DNA from 3 places in the Candidatus Clostridium stratigraminis genome. Region 3 is predicted to be linked to each of the others. Evidence: riboswitches for the same ligand, from Rfam matches in the RefSeq annotation. Region 3 holds a riboswitch; each other region holds the start of a gene.
What was found. A riboswitch is a leader RNA that binds a small molecule or an ion and turns the genes downstream of it on or off. The one in region 3 is predicted to bind cyclic di-GMP.
Positions count from the first base shown of each region.

Region 1 (4,718 bases), on a different contig from region 3:
AAGCTGCTTTTTTAATAATTCTCTATCAAAGGTAACACCAACAGTAATTTCATTAGCTTTTTTATTACTAAATGCAGTAATCCATTTAAATGCACTTTGTTTATCCTTTAATTTCTTAAATTCCTCCTCTGAAGTATACCCTAAGTCTATATCTACTGCACTTATTACTTCTTTTGCTCCACCTCTCTCTTTCAGTTCCAAGGTAAAATCTTGAAGCTTTGATGACATTTCACTTTTTACTTCTTCTACAGTTTTTCCTGAAACATTGATGCAGTTAATGGAGGAACCATAGTAATAATGGTTTATAAAGTATAAAGTTATTCCAAAATATATTATTAGTAAAGAGCAAAGAGGAATTAAAATGACCAATAAAATTTTTCTTGGTTTAGGTTCTTGTTTTTCCTTTTCCATAATACCAGCCCCTATGAATTACTAGCCTTGAACAATTAATGGTTGTCCATGCATATGTATTATTTATAAGCTCTTTAATTATATAGACGAATTACTTCCTTTATTTAATGCAAAGCCCATAATTCATTTTATGAGGCAATATTTATTTTTAAAACCATTGTTAATATTTAAGTAATAATTAAAAAACCTAGAGAATTTTCTCTAGGTTTTTTGACAGATTAGACTCTACTTTTATTAATTACCTGCTTTTACTGCTTTATCTTTTCTAAAGAACATAATGCCTCCAATTATTATAAATGTAAAAGCTAGCAGCATTAAATTATTAAAATTTATTACTGATCCTGTCTGAGGAAGTAAACCATTTACTTCAGCAATAGTAAACTTACTAAAGTGACTAGTCTCAAAGGTAAAGGTCATTGTATCTTTATTATAGCTTCCTCCAACTTTTTCCCACTGCTTTGTATTTTCGTTATAGTAGAAAGCAGCTAGTTTTGTAATATCTAAGCCCTTAACTTCATCTTTAGACAGTTTTACTGATATATTAGCATTTCCACTTTTAAATGCATGTATATCCTTTATTTTCGTACTGTCTTGTTTATATGCAGAAAGGCTAAAATCAAATATTTTTCCTATGCTTTTAAGTGAATTTAAAGCAGCATCCCCTACAACTAAATTTTGTTTTAAATTAACAAAGTCACCTTGACTTAATCCATTAAAATCTATAGCAAAAAATGGAAGGTTGACTATAACATTATTAGTATTAAGCTTTATGCTTCCTGTCCCACCATTTATAGAAGCAGCATCAATTTTAGCTTCTATAGTTTGTACAACTGTAGGTATAACTGGTGTTATTTCATTTACAGCATTCTTAGATATTTTACTTGAATTTAATGTTATGATGGCATCTTTGCCATTAATACTTGTAGTGAATTTTTCTGAAGCAGGCGCTGCTGAAGTAGTATCTCCTAGTGTTGGAGCTCCTGGCAAAGCTTGATCTATAGATATTGGTGTATAACCAAATCCTACAATACCACATGTAACTAAATGCTGATCATCATACACATTAAGGCCCATCATACCACTATTAACAATATACTTATCTACAAAACCTTGGTCCTCCAGCTTTGAAACAACCCCATCTATGTCAATCCACATGTTCCCATTGATGTCACCTGATGCAAAAAATTGTTTTGCAGATACATCATATTCTTTCAGGAGGCTAAGACCATTATCGTTAACTGAATACTTTTGAACAACCTTTTTTACTACAGCATCGTTAACGGGAGAAATTTCTTGAGTGTATACAAGTAATGTATTATTTGCTCCAGGATAAATTGCCTCAATATGATTTGTACTATTTATTGAATATTCCTTAATTGTGTTATCCTTTAAGATTTTATATACTTTATTATCGGCACCAAGCGTAAGGGATTTAAAAAACCACATACTTCCGTCTAAGCCTTGCTGAAGCTTACCATATGTGTTATATGAAGAAGATCCCTTTTGAAGAACAAGTTCCTCATGGGAAAATCCCTTATCATTATATATTATGTATTTTGTATTATAATCTATAATTCTTCCATTTGCATCATAGATTGGAATATTGTTTTGCTGTGCTGCAAACCAGAATACTCCATTTGCATCTATTTTGTAATCTGTAATGTATGCTTTTCCATCACCGTAGATAGGTACATTTTTTACAAGTTCCATCTTATAGGTATTTAAATTCGCCTTATATATTGCATATGGCTGGCTTGAATCGTCTTTATTTGAAGCTACATAAGCATTATCATTGTATACACCTATGTAAGTTAAATGCCTTATAAGATTAAAGTCTTCAGAAATTATATGTTTTTGGCCGTTCTCTTCAACAAAGAATTTAATATTGTTGTCAACAATTACTGTATTATTAACAATTGTCTTATTTTTATATTGATAAGCAAAGCCCAATGTTTCTTTTCTAACATCCATAAACGTTGGAAGAGAAGAGCTAGCTGTTTCAGCCTTAACCTTCCCTGTAAACCCAGCTCCAAAAATCAATTGAAGCAAAAACAGTACTGCAGTAACAGCACTTAGTAACTTTCTTTTCCCCATCTTTTATTCCCCCTTGTATTAATAAAATTAATAATAAAATATAGCTATGGACACTATTTTCTCTCAGGTATACACCTCCAAACAAATCCATAGATATACCTAACTGCAATATTAATACATGGTGTTAGATAAGTAAAAGCGTAAACTATACTATTTAGGTAACCCGGCTGCCTTAGCTTAATAAACTTTAGGCCCGTGGCTTTGCGTCTCTATCTTTCAATAGGTTTGCCTTTATCTATGGTACCTTATTTTAACAATTTATGATAGATTATGTAGTTATATTTAAAATTATATCAAGATATAGCAATATTGTGAAGTAATATTTTACCATACCTATAATATATGAAATCAAAAAGGAACCTACAGTAAAAGTTTATTTCTCTTCTGCAAGCTCCATTAACAAAATTATTTAACTAAATCTATTTAGGTCTTTATTCAACTACTTTAGGTAAAATAACTTTAAAACATGCTCCTGACCTGCTGTTATTTTCAGCTGTAACCCTTCCATTATGTTTTTCTATTATACTCTTTGTAATTGCAAGTCCAAGTCCATGTTTACCTCCTTTTCCCTTATAAAATCTGTCAAAGATATTCTTTAATTCCTGCGCATCAAAGCCCGGCCCATCATCTTTTATGATTATACTAATACTGTTACCTAAACTTTCAAGACTTACACTAATTTCTTTTCTAGAATATCTCAAGCAATTTCCCAATATATTAATTATAGCTCTTGATAATTTCTCCTCATCCGCCATAATCACTAAATCTTTATCCTTAGAAGTTAGTCTTATGTTCACACCATTTTTCAGGGCAATCCCCTTTACTCTATCTATACAGTCCTTAAGAAGGTCTTCAGTATTTAAGGCTTCAAGGTTAAAAGCCTCCTGCATGGAATCTAGCTTAGATAAATATAGAAGTTCCTCCACAATATTCGTTAGCCTTTTGCTCTCATCAATTATCACATCAGCTGCACTATTTGTATCTTCTATTACTCCAAGCTTTATTCCTTCTGCGTACCCTTGTATTGACATTAATGGTGTACGAAGTTCATGTGAGGCATTTTGCATGAAGGTCTTCATGGTAGAGTCATAAGCTGCAAGCTTTTCTGCCATTGCTTTCATTGTCTCTGCCAATTCTCCTATTTCATTATCCTCATATTTTTCAGGTACAATTTTATAATCTCTGTCACCTATTTTCTTGGCATTTTCATTTAAAAGAGAAATTGGTTTAGAAATCTTTTTAGATACAGTATTTGAAATTATCAATGCAATAATTGCAGCAACAAGCATTATGGAAAAAAGTATTATATTAATTGAAAGTATAAGCTGATTACTATTTTTCATATCTGAATAGAGTATTAAATTTCCTAATGATTTTTTATTTTCTGAAGCAAAGGGATGTATTAGCGCCGCATACTTTATATTGGAAGCACTAAAGTATTCTATTCTATTCTTTTTCAGCCCACTGCCTAAAATATTTTTCTTACCTAAGGAAGGTAGTATGTCAATATTTAATATATTCGCCTCTTCACTTACTAAATTCCTTGGAAAGATCACCTTATTATTTACGTTTACCACTGCATATTTTATGTCAAGAAAGGTTTGGGTTTGTCTTAGTATTCTATTTATTTTTAATAGAGAGTTTAGTTCTGTTTTTTCATCAGTAGAAGTATTATCCTTTGTACTGCCTATAAGCTGGGTGTTTAATGATTTCTGAATAATTTGAGCAGCAGATAAAAGTTGATTCCTTGTTTGATACCTTACATAAATATTAATGCATATATTAAATACTATGGAAGTTAAAATTACCAATATTATAATAATGGATATATGTGATAAAAATATACTTTTCCTAATAGTTTTTTTAGAATTATTCATATATTTAACCCTTCCTATTCCTGTTTACCAGAAATCATGAACCCATAGCCCCACAAGGTTTCTATTTTAAGTGCAGCACCTTCATTATTAAGCTTCCTTCTTATTCTTTTTACCATATCATCAGTTGCACGCGTATCTACTTCCATATCAAAGCCCCAAACTTTATTTAGGAGTTCTTCTCTAGATACTGCCTTATTTATATTCTTCACTAAATAAAGAAATAAATTAAATTCCATTGAAGTAAGCTTTAAATCATGATCATTACAAACCGCATATCTGCCTTCAGTATAAATAGTTACATCTATTATGTTTATTAATTCTGAATTACTCTCTCTA
Region 1 covers NZ_JBJHZZ010000001.1:115,459-120,176, reverse strand. Annotated here, with positions in the region: gene ACJDUG_RS00570 (L,D-transpeptidase family protein) at 1-411, opposite strand, end outside; gene ACJDUG_RS00565 (LPXTG cell wall anchor domain-containing protein) at 646-2,505, opposite strand; cyclic di-GMP riboswitch class I at 2,660-2,745, opposite strand; gene ACJDUG_RS00560 (sensor histidine kinase) at 2,937-4,382, opposite strand; gene ACJDUG_RS00555 (response regulator transcription factor) at 4,397-4,718, opposite strand, start outside.
Region 1: it holds a riboswitch for cyclic di-GMP, as region 3 does, so the genes downstream of both, ACJDUG_RS00565 (LPXTG cell wall anchor domain-containing protein) here and ACJDUG_RS08965 (hypothetical protein) in region 3, are expected to answer to the same signal.

Region 2 (4,718 bases), on a different contig from region 3:
AGAATTCCAACCTAAGTAAGGAGAAATTATGATAGCAGCTATAATAACTTTTGCATTAACACTAATTGTAATCAGTATTGCATACTTAGATATTAATAAGAAGATACATTTACTGAATAAAATCTTTTTGCATGTGTATTTTATTTTCGCTCCTCATATTTTTTTGTTAGGGTACTTTTTTAGTGAACGTACTAAATTTGGACAAGATAACGTTATATGTAAATGGATTATTTTAGCTGAGGCAATTTTTTTCACTTTTTATATTTGGATAAAAGTAAATATAGTTCCATATGCTAGGAATCATATTGTAAACATTAGATTAAGGGTAATGATATGTGGAAGAAGTATTGTTTTATATGGATTGTATGCAGCTTTTATTCAAATCATAATATATCAAATGGGAGTTGCAACAATACAAAACCTCGCCATACCTAAGAATATCTTAATAATAGACATTGTTATTATGGCATTAAATATTATTATATTACTTACAAATGGTATGATAAGAATTTTATGTACTTCAAGAAGATTAAATATAATGAGGCGACTTATAGTAGTTTTTGGGAGCCTTATTCCAATCATAAATGCGCTTATAATGATATATGCCTGCCATATAGCAAGAATAGAATATGATCATGAATGTTATAAAGTAATTAATAATAAAGCTCGTGTTGATTCAGAAGTATGTAAAACAAAATATCCACTCGTATTAGTTCATGGTGTTGGATTTAGAGATTTAAAATACATTAATTACTGGGGAAGGATACCTAAGGAATTAATTCGCAATGGAGCAACAGTTTATTACGGTAATCAAGAAGCTTGGGGGACAGTTGAGTATAATGCAAAGGACATTAAAAATAAAATTCTTGATATTATGAAAGAAACAGGATGTAAAAAGGTAAATATTATTGCCCATTCAAAGGGAGGACTAGATGCACGTTTTATGATAAGTAAATTAGAGATGGGGGACTGTGTGGCATCACTAACCATGATGTCATCACCACATAGAGGATGTAAGTTTGTTGATATTGCTTGTAAACTTCCTGATAAAATTTACAAAGCTATTGCAAGGTTTTTTGATAAATATTATAGGTTTCTAGGGGATAAAAATCCTGATTTTTATACTGCAAGCAGACAGTTTTCAACTAAACATAGTGAAAAATTTAATGAAGAGGTAAGGGATGCTCCGCAAGTGTATTATCAAAGTTACGCAACGGTAGTAAAGAATATATTAAGCGATTATATAGTAGCCATACCTTATATTTTAGTAAGGTTAACAGAAGGTGAAAATGATGGCTTAGTATCTATTAAATCTGCTAAATGGGGTGAATTTAAAGGGGTATTAAAAAATAAACGAAGGCGAGGGATCTCTCATGGAGATATTATAGACCTAAGAAGAGATGATTATAAAGGGTTTGATGTAATAGAAAAATATGTGGAAATTGTAGCAGCACTTAAGGAAGAGGGTTATTAAACACTTATTTTATGATAAACCTTTGCTTATCGATAGCAAAAAAGAAATTAAAGGATAAATGAATAATACGATAATAGAAGTATAATAGTTTTATCTATTAATAATAAGATATTTTTATTTTTGATAGGAGAATAGAGATGAAAAACAGAAAAATGAAGATGATATCCTTAATATCTGTTTTGATAAGTTTAATGTAAAATTTGAGATTCAAGCCTTAGGACTAACTGTTGAGAGAATCAGTGGAAGTGATAGATATAGTACATCTTTAGAGATTGTAAAATATATAGATAAGAATTGTTATAATGTAAGAAAATAGTTATAAGCAATGGCTATGGTGAAGCTAATGTTTGTTTTTGAGCTTGTTCAGGTGACGCATAATGTGCATTCTGAATGAGCTCTCTTTTTATGGTTCTATAAAAGAAATGGGAAAACCTCTTTTGAAGTAGTTACGGAGGGCCGTACTACAAAAAAATGAGGTTTTTAATCAACATTTATTATTAAATGTCCATATTTGAAATATATTGTTGAAATATATTTTTTTACAATTGTTGTTAATAATTGGTATATTGGATATAATTATATTTAAAACAGCATGTTTAATATATTTTACTGATCAGAACCTATCAATGTACTATAGGATAAATTATCAACAAATTAGATTTAGATTTGATTTCTTTGTAGAAAATATTAGAAACTTATCTTTAAATTCTAATTTTATATATTTTAGCAAGCTGAATTTAAATTATACTAAAGGATGGAGGTGATCTTTCATAATATAGGACATATCTCTAATGTCGAAGATAAGAAACTAATGCTCCTGTGCAAGTTTCTTATATTAGGGGAGCTGAGAAGTGCGGTCTGTATCTGGACACTTGGGCTGCATGGAGCTAATAGTGTAACCGCCCCTCTTAAAAAACAAAAATATTTTAAGAGGAGAAAATTTTATGAACAAGAAAAAAATATCATTGGCTCTGGCTGTTACAATGTCATTAAGCATTAGTATTGGAACCAATGCTAATGCAGCGAGTGCAACTAACATCCAAACAGGTAGAACACAAATGTCAGACATAAAGGTTACTGGGGTAATTACCCCAGATAAACCTACACATAAAAACGGAGATACAACGGTTAACTTAACTGGAACAGTTACCATTGATGGCCCACAATTAGTTGTAAAAGTAGATGGTGATGATAATACTGTTGTGAAAAAAATTAGTGATACTAAATGGTCTTATTCATATGTAGCAAAATTAGATCAAAATACAGCAACAGACCCAGTGTTTACAATTGAAGCCTATACAATATACGTAAATGGAAAGCCCGCTGGTGATGTTCACACAAAAGCGACTCCTGTTACCGAAAAAGTGGATATAACTCCACCAGTTATCACCATCTCAGATTATCCGAAAGACCCGACTAACCAAGACATCACTGTTACCGTAAGTACCAACGAAGGTACACTCAATGCAACTAGCCATACTTTCACAGATAACGGGAGTTTTGATTTTGTGGCAACTGATGCAGCTGGGAACCAAACTATTAAAACTGTAAGAATTAATAATATAGATAGAGTGGCACCTACGGCGGCAGTTAATTATTCTACCACTACCCCAATAAATAAAGATGTGGTGGCTACCATAAAACCGAGTGAGCCGGTAACTTATACAAACATCGATGCTCTACCTAGTACTATTATGTTTGACTCAGATGCATCTACATTGACATTTTCTAAAAATGGAAGTTTTGATTTGACATTTGCTGATGCAGCAGGTAATCCGGGATCTATACGGGTTAACGTGGAGAATATTGACAAAACATCTCCAGTGGGTTCAATTGAGTATTCAGAAACTGCGCCAACGAATCAAGATGTCACTGTAACACTTAATGCAAATGAACCTATTACCGTAACTAATAATGGAGGGTCATTATCATATACTTTCAAGGAAAATGGAGATTTTACCTTTGAATTTGTAGATGTAGCTGGCAACGTGGGTAAGGCTATGGCAAGTGTTAGTAATATTGACAAGGTAGCTCCAACCGCAACCGTTGAGTATTCTACTCAGAATCCAACAAATAAGGATGTTGTAGTAAAAATTACTCCTAGTGAGTCAGTTACTATTTTAAACAATGGAGGAGCAGACACATACACATTTACAGATAATGGGGAATTTACATTTAATTTTGTTGATGCAGCGGGTAATAAAGGTACAGCTACCGCGGTTGTTAGCAACATTGACAGGATTGCTCCTGAAATTACTATAGACCCATTCAATTCGACTGATCCAACTAACCAGGACATTACAGTTTATGCTCATACAAACGAAGGTTCACTTAACGCAGCTAGCCATACATTTACTGAAAACGGAAAGTTTGAATTTGTTGCAACTGATGCAGCAGGAAATGTGACTTCAAAAACCGTACAAGTCACAAATATTGACAAAGTAGCTCCTGTAATTACACTTGGAGATTATAATACATCTCCGACAAACAAAGATATTACAGTTACCGCATCTACTAATGAGGGTACACTTAATGTAGATAGTCATACATTTACCTCAAATGGAAGCTTTACTTTTACAGCAACTGATGCAGCAGGAAATGTAGCTGAAAAAACCGTAGTAATCACAAATATTGATAAAGTGGCTCCTGTAATTACACTTGGAGATTATAGGACAGATCCAACTAACCAAGACATAACAGTTACCGCAACCACAAACGAAGGTACACTTAATAAAGATAGCTATACATTCACTGAAAATGGAAGCTATACTTTTACAGCAACTGATGCGGCAGGAAATCAAAGCAGTAAAACAGTTACCATTAACAATATAGATAAAGTCGCACCAGTCATTACAACAGGCAGCTATATCACTTCATTAACTAATAAAGATATCACAGTTACCGTTAGTACTGACAAAGGTATGCTTAATGTAACAAGCCATACATTCACTGAAAATGGAAGCTTTACCTTTACAGCAACTGATGAAGCTGGAAATAAAACTGATTGCATCATAGTAATCACAAATATTGATAAGGTAGCTCCTGAAATTACACTTGGTGATTATACAAAAGATCCGACTAACCAAGACATAACAGTTACCGCTGCTATGAATGAAGAAGGGTCACTCAATGCTCAGAGCCATACATTCACCACAAATGGTAGTTTTGACTTTGTAGCAACAGATCTAGCCGGTAATACTACCACAAAAACAGTTACTATTACGAATATTGACAAGATACCACC
Region 2 covers NZ_JBJHZZ010000008.1:27,157-31,874, forward strand. Annotated here, with positions in the region: gene ACJDUG_RS11835 (lipase family alpha/beta hydrolase) at 29-1,474, shown strand; cyclic di-GMP riboswitch class II at 2,305-2,388, shown strand; gene ACJDUG_RS11840 (beta strand repeat-containing protein) at 2,419-4,718, shown strand, end outside.
Region 2: it holds a riboswitch for cyclic di-GMP, as region 3 does, so the genes downstream of both, ACJDUG_RS11840 (beta strand repeat-containing protein) here and ACJDUG_RS08965 (hypothetical protein) in region 3, are expected to answer to the same signal.

Region 3 (4,718 bases):
AAAAACAAGGTATGTACTACTTGGATTACTTCAAGAAGAAAACTTAAGCGGATATGAGTTAAAAAAAATTATAGACATAAGAATGTCCTTCTTCTGGCAGGAAAGCTATGGACAAATATATCCTGAATTGAGTAAAATGGCGGCTGAAGGCTTAGTTGAGATTTCTAATAGGGACCCAGAAGGAGACCTAAAGCGTGAGAAAATAAGTTATAAAATAACTCCTAAGGGTGCAAATGAGTTTAAAAAGTGGATGGAGCAAGAAAATGAAAAGGATACTGTTAGGTCTGAATTTCTTTTAAAGTTATTTTTATCTACTACTAAAAATGATTCTGAAATGCGAAGACATATAATTAAATTTAAGGAACAATCCCAAGAAAAACTAAAGCTGTTTAATTTATTCAGTTCAGAATTAGAACAAATGATTGAGCTTCATAACAATCATAGACAGATTCTTTCAGTATTAGACCTCGGCAAACGCCAAGCAAAGCTATATATAGACTGGTGTGAGGAGATTTTAAAGAATTTGGAAAGAGGGGAATAGTAAGTACTGCTATTTTCTTAAATTAACCCTATAAACTTATAATATTTTTAAGATAGGTAATATTAATTTTTCAGGAGGATATTTAATGTTAGGTCATTTAGGCTTTTCCTATGTTGGCTTCATATATTTACTGATGCTTTGGATTCCTAATACCTTTTGGAGTAAGAGGAGGCCAGTAGATTATGATACTTCAAAGGAAAATAAAATTTTATTATTTTTTGAGCGTGCTGGGCAAGTATGCTGTACGTTAAGTATACTTATTTTTTCCGATTTCAATATTAGAGCCTTTTCACCATGGAGCTTGTGGCTTGTATTATCATTTTTATTGATGCTTTTATATGAGTTTTATTGGATTAGGTATTTTATAAATGAACCTACTGAAGAAAACTTTTACCGAAGCTTTTGTGGCATTCCGGTACCTGGTGCCAGCCTTCCTGTTATGGCTTTTTTACTTTTAGGAATTTACGGTAAGGTAATTTGGCTCATTATGTCAGCTATTCTTATTGGAATAGGACATATTGGGATACATCTTCAGCACTTAAAAGCAATAAGATAGGATTATCTTGAATTTCCTATGAAGTATTATGATATTATTAAAATAGAATTAAAATGTTTTTTAAGGAAATGTTTGATAGATCACAGCTAATTATTAAATAAGAAATGGAGAGATTATTTACAATGGATGTTCGAGATTTAAAAAAGTCCTGTTGAGGAAGTGAGCAGAAATCTACTGGTGCAGTAGAAGGAAATATATTATGCCCTGAATGTAATAGAAAAGGCGTTCAGGTAAAAAATATTACTGTTAAGCATTTAATTAAAGAGGAATTTTCGAAGGAAATTAAAGAAGCTTCTTATTTAATTTGCATGAATGAAGAATGCAATATAGTCTATTTTAACTCAGAGTTAAATGAAGCCTATAATAAGCAGCAGATAAAAGTCCCTATATGGTATAAGAAAGATGCAAACCCAAAATATATATGCTATTGTAATCAAGTTACTGAGCAGCAAATTATAAATGGTGTATTAAAGGATGGAGCAAAAGATATAAAAGATATTATAAGACTTACCGGAGCAATGAAAAACGGTAACTGTGAATTAAATAATCCCTTAGGCAAATGCTGCAGTCCAATTATTCAAGAAACAATTAATAAAACATTGAAGTTAAAGTAGAAGGTAAATAGTACTTATTAAGAAAGCAGGATTACTAATGAAAAATATTATATTTGATATTGACGGTACATTATGGGACACTACAGAAGTTGTTGCAAAGGCTTGGAGCAGAGCAGTTAAAGAAATAGGTGCCACCTCTGCAATAATTTCTCCTGAGATTTTAAAAAAAGAGTTTGGGAAAACCATGGAAGTAATAGCAGAGGATCTATTCTACGACGTAGATAAACAGAAAAAAGTGAAGTTAATTGAATTATGCTGTAAATACGAAGAAGAAGCTTTAAGTGAGGTTACTGATAATCTGTTATATCCCAATGTAAAGGATACTCTAATTAAGCTATCTAAGAGCTTCCGGTTATTTATTGTTAGTAATTGTCAGTCAGGTTATATAGAACTCTTCATGGAAAAGGCCGGAGTAAAGGAATATATTACTGATTATGAATGCTATGGAAATACTGGCAGAGGTAAGGGTGAAAATATCAAAGGTGTTATAGATAGAAATAATTTAGAAGATGTTGTATATGTTGGGGATACCCAAGGTGATTATGAAGCAACAGTATTTACTAAAATTCCATTTATATATGCAAAATATGGCTTTGGAAGTCCTGAGGACTGTTATTTAGCTATCGATAGCATAGATGAATTACTAAATTCTTTTTAGTTTAGCTCAAAAAATATAAAATTACTAAAATTCCCCTTTTCCTCTTTATAAATATATAGTATAATATTGGAAAGTGGAAGCAATGATATATAGTTGGCAAATTGGACACTTAAACTATATTGAGCTAGTAGTGTAACCGGCCTCTTAGCAAACTCTAGGAGGAGATATTAATGAACAAGAAATTACCATTTGTTGCAGTACTTTCAAGTCTTTTGGTTTTAAACACAGCTTCTATTGCCTTTGCAGCACCTGCATCTGCAAACACAGTTATTACTGGGAGAACGGAGCAAGGTAATCAGTCAGGAGTTATTCTGCCTGCTGTAGTTACTAAGCAAATAAATCACAATGTTACAAACTCAGTAACTCTTACCGGAACTATTATTATTGACGGACCTCAATTAGTATTAACTGTTTTAGAACCAAACGGTACTGAGGTTCCATCTAGCAACATCACCTATGTAAAGGCTGATGATAAAACTTATAATTATTCCATTACTGTAAACCCATCTTCCTTTAAGGGTTACGTAAATTATACTTTAAAGGCAAAAACAGTTTATATTAATGGGAAGAATGCAGGGCAAACTCATACTACAGCTCCAGTTACTACTCAAACAATTCATGTTTCTTATGTTGATCATTTTAATTACACTAATTTTACCTGGGGTGCTTACGACAGACAAAACAATGAGTACCCATATTCTTATAATCTTGTAAAGGTTTGGGATGATGGCAAAGAAGTTATGCAGGATCCTACAATAGGAGCTATTCCAGGTACAGATTCAGTGATAATTCAAGGCGCTGATGCTACCTATGATGGTGGAATTGCATTATTAGGTACAGAAGTTCCACCAGTAAATATTAGAAGTTTTGAAACACAAAGTCCAGTTTGGACCTATAATGAGGCTACTAAAAAATATGATTTAACCTTTGATTTAATTAAGAATTTAAGCAACGGTGGTTCCGAAACAGCTGCAGTGGCTACAGAAGGTGTAGCTCCTTTAGCTACTTGCTCTTATACTGCAAAGGATGGAAGATCACCTGAATTTTCACAAAGCTTTAACTTCACAGCACCAGCAGCACCTGTGCCAGTAGGCCCAGTTATATCAGATGTTGTAGTAAGTAATATTGACTCTATGTGGACTGGAAATCATGGTAATGGTGGAAACGTTCAAGAAAAATACATCTTGAGTTTTTACATAAATGGTGTATTTTATAGTGAGGATTTAACTACTAACTTTACTAAAAATTCATCAGGCTTATATGGCAGTCAGGACTTAACTTATAGTGCATCCTATAATGGCCAAACAATAATAATAAACTATACCTTGAAATATGTTGAGCCAGATTCACTAGAAGATAATACTAAAAATAATTAATTATAAAATTATGCAGTGCTCCAAAATGTCGTCACAAAGGACATTTTGGGGCATTTTACATTACTGCTATATAAACACTATTGTTGACAATTTCACTCTGATTTGCTATTATGTGTATGAATGATAACGATGAACATAAGGAAGTGAAATATATGAAGCTTTCTACTAAAGGACGATATGGAGTTAAAGCAATGGTGGATTTAGCTCTGCGCTATGGCGGCGAACCGGTTTCTATTAAAAATGTGTCTGAAAGACAGCATATTTCTGAATATTATTTGGAGCAGCTTTTCTCACCACTTAGAAAGGCAGGCTTAATTAATAGCATTCGTGGAGCACAAGGTGGTTATACTTTAAGCAGGGCACCGAAAGATATTACTATAGATGAAATTATGGAAGTGCTTGAAGGTCCAATTGAAATATCTAACTGTTTGGATGAAAAGAGCTGTGACAATGCTGATTGCTGTGCCACTAGGCTTTTATGGGCAAAGATAAAAAATAGTATTGATAGTGTAACAAAAACTACTACACTTCAGGATATAATAAATGATTATAAGAATATTAATACTAGCGACTTAGAAGGAGTGAACAAAAATGAATAAACCAATTTATATGGATTATTCTGCTACTACCTATGTAAAGCCAGAGGTACTAGAAGAAATGCTTCCATATTTTACAGAGAAGTTTGGTAACCCATCTTCTATTTACTCTTTATCAAGAGAAACAAAAAAGGCTATTGATAAGGCTCGTGACAGAGTATCTAAGGCAATAAATGCTGATTCTAATGAAATATTTTTTACAGCTGGCGGCTCAGAAGCAGATAACTGGGCTTTAAAAGGAGTTGCCTTTGCTAATTTTAATAAGGGAAATCATATTATAACTACAACAATTGAACATCATGCTATACTTCATACCTGTGAGTATTTAGAAAAACATGGCTTTGAAGTTACATATTTACCAGTTGATGAATATGGTT
Region 3 covers NZ_JBJHZZ010000004.1:177,674-182,391, reverse strand. Annotated here, with positions in the region: gene ACJDUG_RS08985 (PadR family transcriptional regulator) at 1-541, shown strand, start outside; gene ACJDUG_RS08980 (hypothetical protein) at 627-1,097, shown strand; gene ACJDUG_RS08975 (Csac_0668 family 2Fe-2S cluster-binding (seleno)protein) at 1,220-1,711, shown strand; gene ACJDUG_RS08970 (HAD family hydrolase) at 1,749-2,369, shown strand; cyclic di-GMP riboswitch class II at 2,436-2,520, shown strand; gene ACJDUG_RS08965 (hypothetical protein) at 2,540-3,745, shown strand; gene ACJDUG_RS08960 (RrF2 family transcriptional regulator) at 3,898-4,344, shown strand; gene nifS (cysteine desulfurase NifS) at 4,337-4,718, shown strand, end outside.